Regions from separate parts of the Bacillus sp. BC08 genome, predicted to be linked through region 3. Evidence: predicted binding sites of a transcription regulator. Region 3 holds the regulator's gene; each other region holds the start of a gene.
What was found. Region 3 encodes Rex, which represses fermentation and respiration genes when NADH is low (regulators of the CRP and FNR family bind a similar motif). Its sites were predicted from a motif close to TTGTGAAATATTTCACAA; they were not measured.

Region 1: a site for Rex is predicted at 1,856-1,873, ahead of ACXVYO_RS03025 (L-lactate dehydrogenase). Genes of this name have one in related genera too.
Region 2: a site for Rex is predicted at 1,866-1,883, ahead of pflB (formate C-acetyltransferase). Genes of this name have one in related genera too.
Region 4: a site for Rex is predicted at 2,141-2,158, ahead of ACXVYO_RS17975 (L-lactate dehydrogenase). Genes of this name have one in related genera too.

The regions. Positions count from the first base shown of each region.
Region 1 covers NZ_JBTGPA010000018.1:162,994-166,170, reverse strand. Annotated here, with positions in the region: gene ACXVYO_RS03030 (PTS transporter subunit IIC) at 1-791, opposite strand, end outside; gene ACXVYO_RS03025 (L-lactate dehydrogenase) at 814-1,764, opposite strand; gene ACXVYO_RS03020 (spore coat protein) at 2,011-2,259, opposite strand; gene ACXVYO_RS03015 (hypothetical protein) at 2,273-2,458, opposite strand; gene ACXVYO_RS03010 (hypothetical protein) at 3,012-3,140, shown strand.
Region 2 covers NZ_JBTGPA010000030.1:27,312-30,488, forward strand. Annotated here, with positions in the region: gene pflB (formate C-acetyltransferase) at 1-1,755, opposite strand, end outside; gene ACXVYO_RS09805 (glycosyltransferase family 2 protein) at 2,095-3,177, opposite strand, start outside.
Region 3 covers NZ_JBTGPA010000022.1:4,107-7,283, reverse strand. Annotated here, with positions in the region: gene ACXVYO_RS04815 (CPBP family intramembrane glutamic endopeptidase) at 215-964, shown strand; gene ACXVYO_RS04810 (YdiK family protein) at 961-1,155, shown strand; gene ACXVYO_RS04805 (redox-sensing transcriptional repressor Rex) at 1,182-1,811, opposite strand; gene ACXVYO_RS04800 (ABC-F family ATP-binding cassette domain-containing protein) at 1,999-3,177, shown strand, end outside.
Region 4 covers NZ_JBTGPA010000035.1:1-3,177, reverse strand. Annotated here, with positions in the region: partial or broken gene ACXVYO_RS17985 (RNA-guided endonuclease InsQ/TnpB family protein) at 100-483, opposite strand; partial or broken gene ACXVYO_RS17980 (hypothetical protein) at 678-908, shown strand; gene ACXVYO_RS17975 (L-lactate dehydrogenase) at 1,080-2,024, opposite strand; tRNA gene ACXVYO_RS17970 (tRNA-Glu) at 2,594-2,665, opposite strand; tRNA gene ACXVYO_RS17965 (tRNA-Ser) at 2,671-2,761, opposite strand; tRNA gene ACXVYO_RS17960 (tRNA-Asn) at 2,768-2,842, opposite strand; tRNA gene ACXVYO_RS17955 (tRNA-Ile) at 2,850-2,926, opposite strand; partial or broken rRNA gene ACXVYO_RS17950 (16S ribosomal RNA) at 3,057-3,177, opposite strand.

The sequences.
Region 1 (3,177 bases), on a different contig from region 3:
GATACTGGACCAACTATCGCACTGGCGACAACAGTTGGGACGAGAATCATTGGATTTTTAGTGATATTTGGCAACTGTACTTTCGGAGTACAAAGTGCTTGAGCTAATATGCCGCCTAAATTATTTTCTTTCGCTGAGATAACAGAGAATCCGATAAACTGGGCAACGCAGCCTGCAAGAGCAGCACCACCTGCAACACCATCTAAGCTAAGTGCAATTGCTAACGCAGCTGATGAAGCTGGAGAGATAAGTAATAGTCCCCAAACGACTGCAATGACGATAGAAGCGATGAACGGGCTACCAGCTGAGCTATCTTTAATAAATGCTCCAACTGTATTTAAAACAGGAGTAATATTATGAGATAACCAAATACCGACTAAACCAGAACCTAATATGGCCGCAAATGGAACGAGCATCATATCTAACGCAGTTTTCCCGCTTAAACGTTTACCAAGATATACAGCTAAAGTTGCTGTTAATAATGCACCGATTGGCTCACCTGTTTTAATGATTAGACCTGCTTCAGTAATTGAAATGGATCCAGCACCAATCGCTCCAGCTACCATAGCCGAGAAGATTACAAGACCATTTGCACCGAGCATAAAAGCAATTCCGGCACCAATGGCTGGTGCCATAAGTGATTTTGCAACAACTCCGATTGTAATAAGTAACGGAATATCAACAATTCTTCCTATATTTTCTATTAGTAAACCAATTCCAAGGGATACGAAAATACCTTGTGCGATTCCAGCAGATGCTTTAAATACACGAGACATTATATATTCCTTCATTTGTTTCACCTTCTCCTATAAGTTAGTAACCAATTGTTTTCATATAATCACGTAAAATATCGTTTGATTTTGCGAATCGAGATTCTTCATCCTCTGTTAAGTTTAGTTCTACAATTTCTTTTATACCATCTCTAGTAATAATAGCTGGCACTCCTGTACAAATATCATACTCGCCGTACTCCCCATCTAAAATAGCTGATACAGCAATGACACGGTAATCATCGTTAAAGATTGAGCTCGCAATATATGCTAGAGAATTTCCGATTCCGTAATAAGTAGTACCTTTTCGTTTATAAATTTCCCATCCAGCTTTTGCAGTCTTCTCAACAATTTCATCTAAATCTATTTCACCAAATTTGTCTTTTTTCTCTTCTAAAATTTGTAGAATTGGCTTTCCACCAACAGTTACGTGAGACCAAGCAACCATTTGAGAATCACCATGTTCTCCTAATGAATACCCATGAATACTACGAGGGTCTACATGTAACATTTCAGATAAAATTGTTCGTAAGCGAGAAGAATCTAGTGATGTACCAGTACCGATCACACGATTTCTAGGTAATCCAGATAATTTCCACACTTGATACGTAATAATATCAACTGGGTTCGATGCAAGTAAGAAAATACCATCAAATCCACTTTCCATTACGCCGCCAACAACACTTTCCATAATCTTCGCACTCGCTCCTAAAGTATCTAAGCGACTTTGTCCAGGCTTTGGTGCTGGTCCTGCTGTAATAATAACGATATCCATATCTTTGCAATCTTTATAGCTTCCTGCATATACTTTTGTTCTTGTATTTGTAAAGTTAATGCAGTGTGATAAATCCATCGCTTCCCCAACTGCACGTTCATGATTTATATCAATTAATAATAGCTCTTCGCAAATGCCTTGATTCACAATGGAATATGCACAACTTGATCCAACTAATCCAGTACCGATAATTGCAATTTTTCTTGTATTTCGTTTCATAGCAATCTCTCCTAATTGATCATATAATCTATTTCTTTTGTTCTTTACACTCCTAATTATAGAGATTCCCACGATATAAACCATGGATACTTTGTGAAATATTGAGCAAACTTTTTGTCCTTTTTGTGAATTGTTATATTCCATTTTCGTCATATTTGTTACAACTGGAAAAATATTTATTTTATATTTATTGACATGCTCAAAACAAAAAACGAGCGACTTCATTCGCTCGTTTTTGTCATCCCATTATTCTGCACTTAATTGACCTTTTAATTGCTGAACAATCATTGGATTCGCAGGTGCTGCCGGTTTGTAATAACTTTTTTGCTTTGCGTACTCATACATATTACGTTGGCGCATTTCATCTTGATTACGAATTTGGATTAACGTTTGGTGCAATTGTTCATTATCAGACTGAGCAATATAATTTGCATAACTTGTTAAACTTGCATTTAATCCTGCTAAATAATCATTTACCATATCTTTTTCATTCATCTGTCGCTTCCTCCTATCCTAGGAAAGTCATTAATTGCTGTTTCGTATTTCTTGCATCTTGCGCATCCTTTTGTAACATTTGTTTCAACTCTGGATCTGTACAAGCCTGTGCATACTGGTCTAACTTGTTAATAATTGTTGCATGTCCACCAATTAAATGACGTAAATTTTCTACTTCAAGCTCTGTTAAGTTTTGCATAGAATACTCCTACCTTTCTTCTTTCATTCTTCTTTAGTATTCTGTTCTTTTTAAATCGTATTCATTAAAAAACTTTATTACATTTCAAATCAATCGCATCTATTTATAAATCCAATAAAGTGAAACTTTAATCAGCCCTCACCTAACTTCTTTGCTCTCGCTGAATTTTGAGGTGGGGGTCTTACTGCCCATTAAAGTGGGATAAAACGTTATAATTACAGAAAAATACAAATTTTCAATAGGTAACCTATGACAACAATATACTCCCCAAACAAACCATAGTAGGTAGGTGTGCTTATGCAAAAATATTTTAAAGTTATCTTCTTTATCGTTTACGCAATCCTATATATAAAATTATTAATTGATATATTAACTTCAAAACCACTGTTCACTTCTATACCTGTACATATGTTATTTCTCATTTGTTTTCTATTTATAGCATTTAACAATTATAGAAACCGTAACACTACCTTTTTCCTCGTCTTTATTAGTGCAACCCTATTAGTAAGTGTTAGTTTCATTAAAAGTATTCTTACATAGAGGAGCAATGAACATGAAAACACATGACTTCCTTACAGAAATCCAGAAGGGTTCTGAGCCTAGTCCATATCAAGATCCCATCGCATTCAGTTTCGTTTGCTTTTTCTTAGCGATATATACATTTTTCAAACCAGCTAAATAATATCATTTAACGAGAAAGAGCCTCTAAATCATTAGAG
Region 2 (3,177 bases), on a different contig from region 3:
TTTACGAAGTTTATTCATGAATGTTTTCACAAGGTTTACAGCGATTTCATCTACACGATCATCATTGTTACCGTATTTAGGGAAATCTCCTTCAATTTCAAAGTCAACCGCAATTCCGTTTTCATCACGAATTGGTTTTACTTTTGCATGTTTAATTGCACTTAAAGAGTCTGCTACTACAGATAGACCCGCGATACCTGTTGCCATTGTACGAAGAACATTTGTATCATGAAGTGCCATTTCAATACGTTCGTAGCTATATTTATCGTGCATGTAGTGAATAACATTTAATGTGTTTAAGTATAGACCCGCTAACCATTCCATTGTCATATCAAACTTATGCATAACTTCTTCATAATCTAATACTTCAGAAGTAATTGGTGCGTACTCAGGACCAACTTGTGCTTTAGATTTTTCATCTTTACCACCGTTAATCGCATATAGTAATGCTTTTGCTAAGTTTGCACGTGCGCCGAAGAACTGCATTTGTTTACCAATTCTCATTGCAGATACACAACAAGCAATTCCGTAGTCATCGCCGTAATCAGCACGCATAATGTCATCATTTTCATATTGAATTGCTGATGTTTTAATAGACATTTTCGCACAGTAGTTTTTAAAGTTCTGTGGTAATTGTTTAGACCAAAGAACTGTTAAGTTTGGTTCTGGAGCTGGTCCTAAATTATCTAATGTATGCAAGAAACGGAATGAGTTCTTTGTTACTAATGGACGACCATCTAATGCCATACCACCGATAGACTCAGTTACCCAAGTTGGGTCACCAGAGAATAATTCATTATAATCAGGTGTTCTTGCAAATTTCACAAGACGTAATTTCATAATGAAGTGATCCACAATTTCTTGTACTTCTTCTTCTGTTAAAGTACCATTTGCTAAATCTCTTTCAATATAAATATCTAAGAATGTAGAAGTACGTCCAAGACTCATCGCAGCTCCGTTTTGCTCTTTAATTGCTGCAAGATATGCGAAGTATAACCATTGGAATGCTTCTTGTGTATTTGTTGCAGGCTTAGAAATATCAAAGCCATGAGAAGCAGCCATTTGTTTTAACTCTTGAAGTGCACGCATTTGCTCAGATAACTCTTCGCGTAAACGCATTGTATCTTCGCTCATTACACCGCCAGTTAAATTCAAATCAGCTTTTTTCACTTCAATTAAATGATCAATACCATATAATGCTACGCGTCGGTAGTCACCGATAATACGTCCACGTCCGTATGCATCTGGAAGACCAGTAATTACACCTGATCTACGAGCCGCTTTCATTTCTGGTGTGTATGCATCAAATACACCTTGATTATGCGTTTTTCTCCAGTCTCTGAAAATACGACTAAGTTCTTTATCCATTTCGTATCCGTAAGATTCACAAGCTTGTTCCGCCATACGAATACCACCATATGGTTGTAAAGAACGTTTAAATGGTTTTTCAGTTTGGAAACCGACTACTTTTTCAATATCTTTATTTAAATATCCTGGTTCATGTGATGTAATAGAAGAAACAATTTTTGTATCCATATCAAGAACGCCACCGTTTTCACGTTCTTTCGTTGTTAAATCCATTACTTGATCCCAAAGTTGTTTCGTTGCTTCAGTTGCTCCCGCTAAGAAAGATTCATCTCCTTCGAAAACGTTTACATTATTTAAAATGAAATCGCGAACATCAATCTCTGCTTTCCATTTTTCACCTTTAAAGTTTTCCCATGCGTTTTTTACATTTTCTAATACTTGAGTCATCCTAATCTCCTCCATTTTTGATTAGTACAGGACTAAGATTTTTTATATAACAGCTTACACACTTAGAATACTACTTTTTTGCGAAAGTGAACGAAATAGTTGTGACATGTTTGTGAAATGTTGAGCAAACAACTATATACATAGTGTTAACTTCACTTAAAAGTCTTTATAATTAACCCTTTCCTTAATTGTATTTTTTTGGTATCCTTATATACGAGTCCTATTTTGTAATATAAGAACAATACCCATTGTAGAGCTGTAATACTCTTATCTCCTAATCTGTTATAGTTTTTATAACAGAACAAAAAAGTGTACATATGTTGTACACTTTTTTTGTTACTACTCTAAAGCATCTCTTTTTCTATTCCCATCATAGAATCCACCACGACGGCCTTCCAATACAATTAATTGCTCTAATCCTTCTATATGGTCACCTATAATTCGCAAGACAGCTGGAGGATGACCTATTTTTGCAAAATGTTCACTGGGACGAATACGGTTCATCTTATCGACCTCTACACGACTTACACACGCAATCTCGAATCCTGACAGAATAGCTTTCACTTGGGCTACACAAGGTGAAAGTAAAGATCTATATCCGATTTCTTTCAAACACTTACGACTAAACGCATTCGGTACAGCGATAAGAGAGCCTACTCCTAGATCTTTTCTATCACAAGCTAAATTTAATGCATATTTAAATGCAGTTACAAGATGAAGCGGTACTCTTAAATCTAAATAATGATTTAGATCATTTAATGCGACATCCATTCCATCTGCAATTGCTTTTGCGAAAGGATATAATTCCCTAGCTGGAATAACAAAGTCACCGTCTATAAATAATACAATTTCTCCTTTTGCAAAATAAGTTCCAAGTGAACGCCCTACATCATTTCCAAGTGCTTCTTTATATACAATTGTTGTTGCTCCCTTGTTTTTTGCAACCGTTGCTGTTTTATCAGACGAACCATTTACAACAACGATAATTTCAAAAGGTTCAATTTTGCGGAGCTCTTCTATAACGTTGCCAATTGTTTTCTCTTCATCTTGTACAGGAATAATGACCGATAATTGCTTTCCTTTATACAACTTAGATGTGACGCCCCATCCTTGATAAAAATCTTCGAAACTTAAAGTATGATAAACACTCTCTCTTTTCCTATTTCCATCATAATACCCTCCGCGCTCATTACTGCCCACTATTCGCTCCGATACAGCTTCTATATGATCACCTATCATCCGTTTTTCAGATTGAGAAAGACCCGTTCCATACGCAGCATGCTTGGTCGGCCGAAATTTATTTGGCGTAATAACATCAATTACACAATGACGACTAATCCTCCAGTTGCTTTGTAATAGGCGTAAATGAGCTACAATAGGATTCACAAAACACTCATATCCAATGCTTTGAACAACTTCTTT
Region 3 (3,177 bases):
AATCGTTGTTTCCACTACTCGTATGTTACAATATGAAAGGACACCCTAAGTTGTTTTCGCTATACACACAACTTTCTCCTGTCTTCTATTATAATTTCAAATACGGATTTACGAAAAAAACATAATTTACGCGAGGTTTATATCGTAGGTAGCATATTTACATGTTATCCTACCTTATCTCATACACTAGAGTTAGAAAGGATGGTTAAACCATTTGAAAAAACAATATTGGTGGGTTATCGTTACATACATTTTAATGCAGTTATCATCCATTGCTGGATTACCACTTCTCCTGAAAACTGGACTTTATGATAACAGGGGCTTTACTAGAGAAGAGAAGTTCCAACTCATAACTGGACACTGGGCAATCATTAGCTTCTTTATTGCATTATGTATCGTACTTTGGTTACTTAGAACAGATATTCGCGACAGACGTTTAGATACAACGCGTTCTTCTATTCCAGCTACGATTGGTTGGATTTTTATCGGCTTCTTTTTAGCATTTTTCTCGCAAAGTATTGCCGGCATGATAGAAATGCGTTTATTAGGAATTAAACCTGGATCAGAAAATACAGCGAGACTTATGGATATCGCTAGAACGACACCTTGGTTCCTTATCGTCATCTCTATAATAGGACCTATCTTGGAAGAAATCGTATTTAGAAAAATTTTATTTGGTACACTTTATAAGAAGTTTAACTTCTTTATTGCTGCTATCATTAGTTCTCTCGTATTCGCAGCAATTCATTTTGATTTCACTCACTTATTGGTATACACTTCTATGGGGCTCGTATTCGCCTTTTTATATGTAAAAACGAAGCGTATTATCGTCCCTATCGCAGCTCATGTTGCTATGAATACATTAGTTGCAGTTGCTCAAGTTTTAATGAGCAATGAACAAATTCAAGAAATGATTAAAGAAGCTGAAAAAATGCAAGGCTTTATCGGAGGATTTTTAGTATGAGAAACTCACCATTGTTCATGGCTGCATTGTACTTCCTTCTAGGGTGTATCTTTACACGCTTCGCCATTACGAACGTAACAGATACCATCTGGAATATGTGGACAATACTATTTGCAGTTATGGCAACAATTGATTTTAATTTGGCACTTCGCCTTATCTTAGTTAAATTCACAAAGAAAAAACAACAATAAAACGCAGAGGTCGCTTCCTCTGCGTTTTATTGTGGATAATTCTTCAAAAAGTAAACAAGTGTTTGTAACTCTACCGCTAAATCAATATGATGAATCCTTATATTGTCTGACACATTTAAGCGTGCTGGTGTGAAATTTAAAATACCATGCACGTTCGTTTCTGCCAATCTATCTGCTACAGGTTGCGCTACTGTAGCGGGTACTGTTAATATTGCCACTTGTATATCAGTTGATAAACGTTCTTCTAATTCATCTAAATGATATACAGGAATGCCCCCGATTTCTGTTCCGACTTTCTCTTCACTAACGTCAAACGCCATTTCAATTTTTGTATTATTGTTTTTCGTGAAATTATAATGTAAGAAAGCGGTCCCTAAATTACCTACTCCAATAAGTGCTACACGTGTTATATCATCTTGGTCGAGTGTTTCACGGAAAAATGATAATAAATAATTTACGTTATATCCATAACCTTTTTTCCCTAACGCTCCAAAATATGAGAAATCTCTTCGAATTGTTGCGGAATCAACTTTTACCGCCTCGCTCAATTCGGCTGATGAAACACGTTGCTTACCAGAAAGAGATAAGTTTTGGATAAATCGATAGTATAGAGGCAATCGTTTGGCAGTGGCCTGTGGAATTTTTTGCTGATCCATATAACCTCTCCTCTCTTCCTATCTTTATTCATATACTTGAATCAAATACAGAAGTTTAGCACTCATGAATTTCCCTGTATAATAAAGAGAAGAAGTATTCTCTCTTTATTTTAAACTATACACTATTTTTAGTATGATTGAGAAATATAAACATGGCAAAGTTAAGAAATTATTTGAGGTGAAAACATTGATTTTATTACAAGTAAACGCGCTTTCGAAATTATACGGTGCAGAAACAATTCTTGCAAACATAAAATTGGAAGTTCAAACGAAAGATCGTATCGCATTAGTCGGGCGAAATGGAGCCGGAAAATCTACGTTATTAAAAATAATAGCCGGTGAGCTATCTCATGATGGTGGCGAAATTATAAAACCAAAAGATGTCTCAATCGGATACTTAGCTCAAAATACCGGTTTAGAAACATCTTTAACAATTTGGGATGAAATGTTAACCGTCTTTACACACTTACAGCAAATGGAGACAAAACTTCGAAGGCTAGAGCAAGAGATGGGAAAAGAAGAAAACTTTTCAAACGAGGCTACATACGAAAGATTATTAGCTGATTATGACCAATTACAATTAGATTATAAAGATCAAGGTGGCTATCAGTACGAAGCAGATATCCGCTCGATTTTAAGTGGTCTTGGCTTCCCAGTTGAAACGCACCAGACGACGATTTCTACATTAAGCGGTGGACAAAAGACACGATTAGCTCTCGGTAAATTATTATTAACGAAACCAGACCTACTTATTTTGGACGAGCCTACAAACCATTTAGACATCGAAACATTAACATGGCTTGAACAATATTTACAAGGCTATCCCGGCGCAATACTAATCGTTTCCCATGACCGTTATTTCTTAGACAAACTCGTTACACAAGTATATGAAATTTCGAATAAAGAAAGCAGACGATTTGTTGGTAACTACAGTAAATATTTAGATTTAAAATCAGCACTATACGAGCAAGAAATGAAACGTTATGAAAAACAACAAGATGAAATTGCTAAGCTTGAGGACTTTGTGCAAAAAAATATAGCTCGTGCATCTACGACTAAACGTGCCCAAAGCCGTCGTAAACAATTAGACCGAATGGAATTATTAACAAGACCATTAGGTGATTCTAAGTCAGCTTCCTTCCACTTCGATATCGAAAAACAAAGTGGAAATGATGTTTTACAAGTAAAGGATGCAACTATCGGCTATGATGAGGATCCGATTATTGAACATGTAACGATGCGCTTAACTCGCGGGGATAGCGTTGCTTTAGTTGGTCCAAATGGAATCGGGAAATCCACATTATTAAAATCACTTGTAAATAAATTACCACTATTACATGGTGATGTTTCTTTCGGATCCAACGTC
Region 4 (3,177 bases), on a different contig from region 3:
ACGAGCTTACTTGAAGTGGGGGCTTCTCGGTTAGTCGCTACTTTTGATAGCTAACGAATTTGTCCTAGGACAGCCGAGCTAACACCCTTGTTCCAAAGGTTATTTTGTGTTATTTACGCTATCGCTAGCTAATAGGCGTATGGCTTCTCTTTTAATATTAATAGCTGCGTTATAGTCGCGACTTATTGTTAGTCCACAAGAACACTCATACGTGCGTTCAGATAGTAGCATATCTTTTCTGTTTCCACAATTACTACACATCTTTGTAGAAGGAAACCACCTATCTATTTTTACAAGCTGTTTTCCTTGTTCTTGTAGCTTATACGCTAAAAATGTCGTGAACATCCTCCAACCGTTATCTGCTACGCTCTTACCAAAGCGAAGTGCTCGTGACATTCCTTTCATATGTAAGTCTTCGATTGCTACAACATCAAAGTTTGTAGCTAATTCTTTAGACTTATGATGAAGGAAATTTTTACGCCTTATTATGCTTTGTCATATTAATTCATCTCACTTTTCACCTTGATTTCCCATAAACTGTTTTACTTTATCCACGGCGAGCCACCAAAGGTGATAACACAACATGAACATTGAGCTACTATTATTTAATTTCATGGTTATACCAAAAGTCTCCTCTTATAAGGCTGATTATATCAGAGGCAAAATAAATAGGAAAACTAAATCAAACCGAAATTATCGCTAGCAACTATGGTAAAAAAGGACTATCTGTGAAAGACGGCGACCTTAACAAAGATGGTATTGTCGACGAAAAAGATATTCGCTTCGTTGAAAAGAACTTCTTGAAGAAAGGTCCAGATGCATCTAAATCACAAACGCCTGTTGAAAAATCAAAAAGCGGCACACTTGCAGATATTTTAAAGAAATTAGGACTAACTCCTAAAAAATAATAATAAAGAGCACTCTATATAAAGTAGAGTGCTCTTTTCTATAAACGACCTTTATCCAGCAAAAGGGGTATATTGGGGATATACAAGGGAAACCGGAAAAGGAATTTATATTAAATTATATGAATTCAGAGGTAGGAAGCAGTGTCCCGCCTCTGAACGGTTTAACAATTATTATAGTACTGGTGCCATTGTTTCTTTTAATACTTTTACAGAATGAGCGAATTTCGCTTTTTCATCTTCATTTAGCTCAAGTTCTACGATTTCACGTACACCTTCACGGTTAATAACAGCTGGAACACCTACGAAAGCATCTTTCTCACCATATTGTCCTTCAAGGTATGCAGATACAGTTAATACGCTGTTCTCGTTGCTTAAGATTGCTTTAGTTACACGAAGTAGTGACATACCGATTCCGTAGTAAGTTGCACCTTTACGCTCGATGATATGGTAAGCTGCATCACGTACGTTTTCGAAGATTTTATCTAAGTCTTCTTGTTTGTACTGTTCGTTGTTAGCTAAGATTGTTTCTAGTTTTTGTACACCGATAGTAGCATGGCTCCATACTGGAAGTTCAGTGTCACCGTGTTCACCAACGATGTAAGCATGAACGTTACGTGGATCTACATCTAAGTAGTCACCTAACATGTAACGGAAACGAGCAGAGTCTAAAGTAGTACCAGAACCGATTACGCGTTCTTTTGGTAGACCAGATTCTTTCCAAGTTACGTAAGTTAAAATATCAACTGGGTTAGTTGCGATTAAGAAGATTCCATCGAATCCGCTATCCATAATACCGCGAACGATTTGTTTAAAGATTTTTGTGTTTTTCTCAACTAAATCTAAACGAGTTTCACCTGGCTTTTGTGGTAATCCAGCAGTGATAACTACTAAATCTGCATCTTTACAATCTGCATAGCTACCGCTCCAAACTTTTGTTGGTGATGGAGAGAATGGTACCGCATGGCTTAAGTCCATTGCTTCCCCTTCTGCTTTTGCTTCATTAACATCTACAAGTACGAATTCTTCAGCTACACCTTGGTTGATCATTGAGTAAGCGTAACTACAACCTACAGCTCCTGTTCCTACTAATACTACACGATTGATACCTTTTTTCATGTTAGTTTCCCCTCTCTATTGTTCACATCTATTTTTTTATGATTGTTTAAGTAATTAATTAAAATACTAATTTAATGTTGTTTAACTTCTTTACATTCATATTGTAGCACGTATTATTGTGAAAAAGTTCACAAATTATGACCTATTTGTGAACTTTTTCACATAGAGTGTAAAGTTATTAAATCAAGTATGAAATCAATCTCAATGGAGGCGTTTTCTTTAGATTGTGAAAAGTTTTTTCGGTAGGTGAAATTATATCAGCGATTTTTGCAATATATTGACTTACCGACAATAATAACAGCATAAAAAAGCTGTCTCCAGTAGATCACCTATTGAAAGACAGCTTTTTTCTATTTATACTATTTATTTTCCGCATTAGCTCCTAATACAGCAATTTCAATATTAAAAAGCTCAATTAAAGCATCCTTTGGTTGAGCGACCCATATTTCAATTTTTATTATTCAACTGTATCCTTCATCTTTCTTTTATTCCATAAAAAAAGCAGACTATCTAAAGTCCACTTTTACACAACAAAAAAGAGATAGCAGATTATGCTATCTCTTTTAGTATGACCCGTACGGGATTCGAACCCGTGTTACCGCCGTGAAAGGGCGGTGTCTTAACCACTTGACCAACGGGCCAATTCTGGCAGAGAAGAAGGGATTCGAACCCTCGCACCGCGTTCGCGATCTACTCCCTTAGCAGGGGAGCCCCTTGAGCCACTTGGGTACTTCTCTATAATATGGCTCCGCAGGTAGGACTCGAACCTACGACCGATCGGTTAACAGCCGATAGCTCTACCACTGAGCTACTGCGGAACAATTATGGTGGGCCTAAATGGACTCGAACCATCGACCTCACGCTTATCAGGCGTGCGCTCTAACCAGCTGAGCTATAGGCCCATACAAATTGCAGGATTTATTTATATCATATCCTCATTTAAGAGTCAATACTTAATTGAACTCTCAAAACTAAACGAAAACGAAACACGGAAACTTATATTGATGAACAATGTTCATCAATTCTCCATAGAAAGGAGGTGATCCAGCCGCACCTTCCGATACGGCTACCTTGTTACGACTTCACCCCAATCATCTGTCCCACCTTAGGCGGCTGGCTCCAAAAAGGTTACCCCACCGACTTCGGGTGTTAC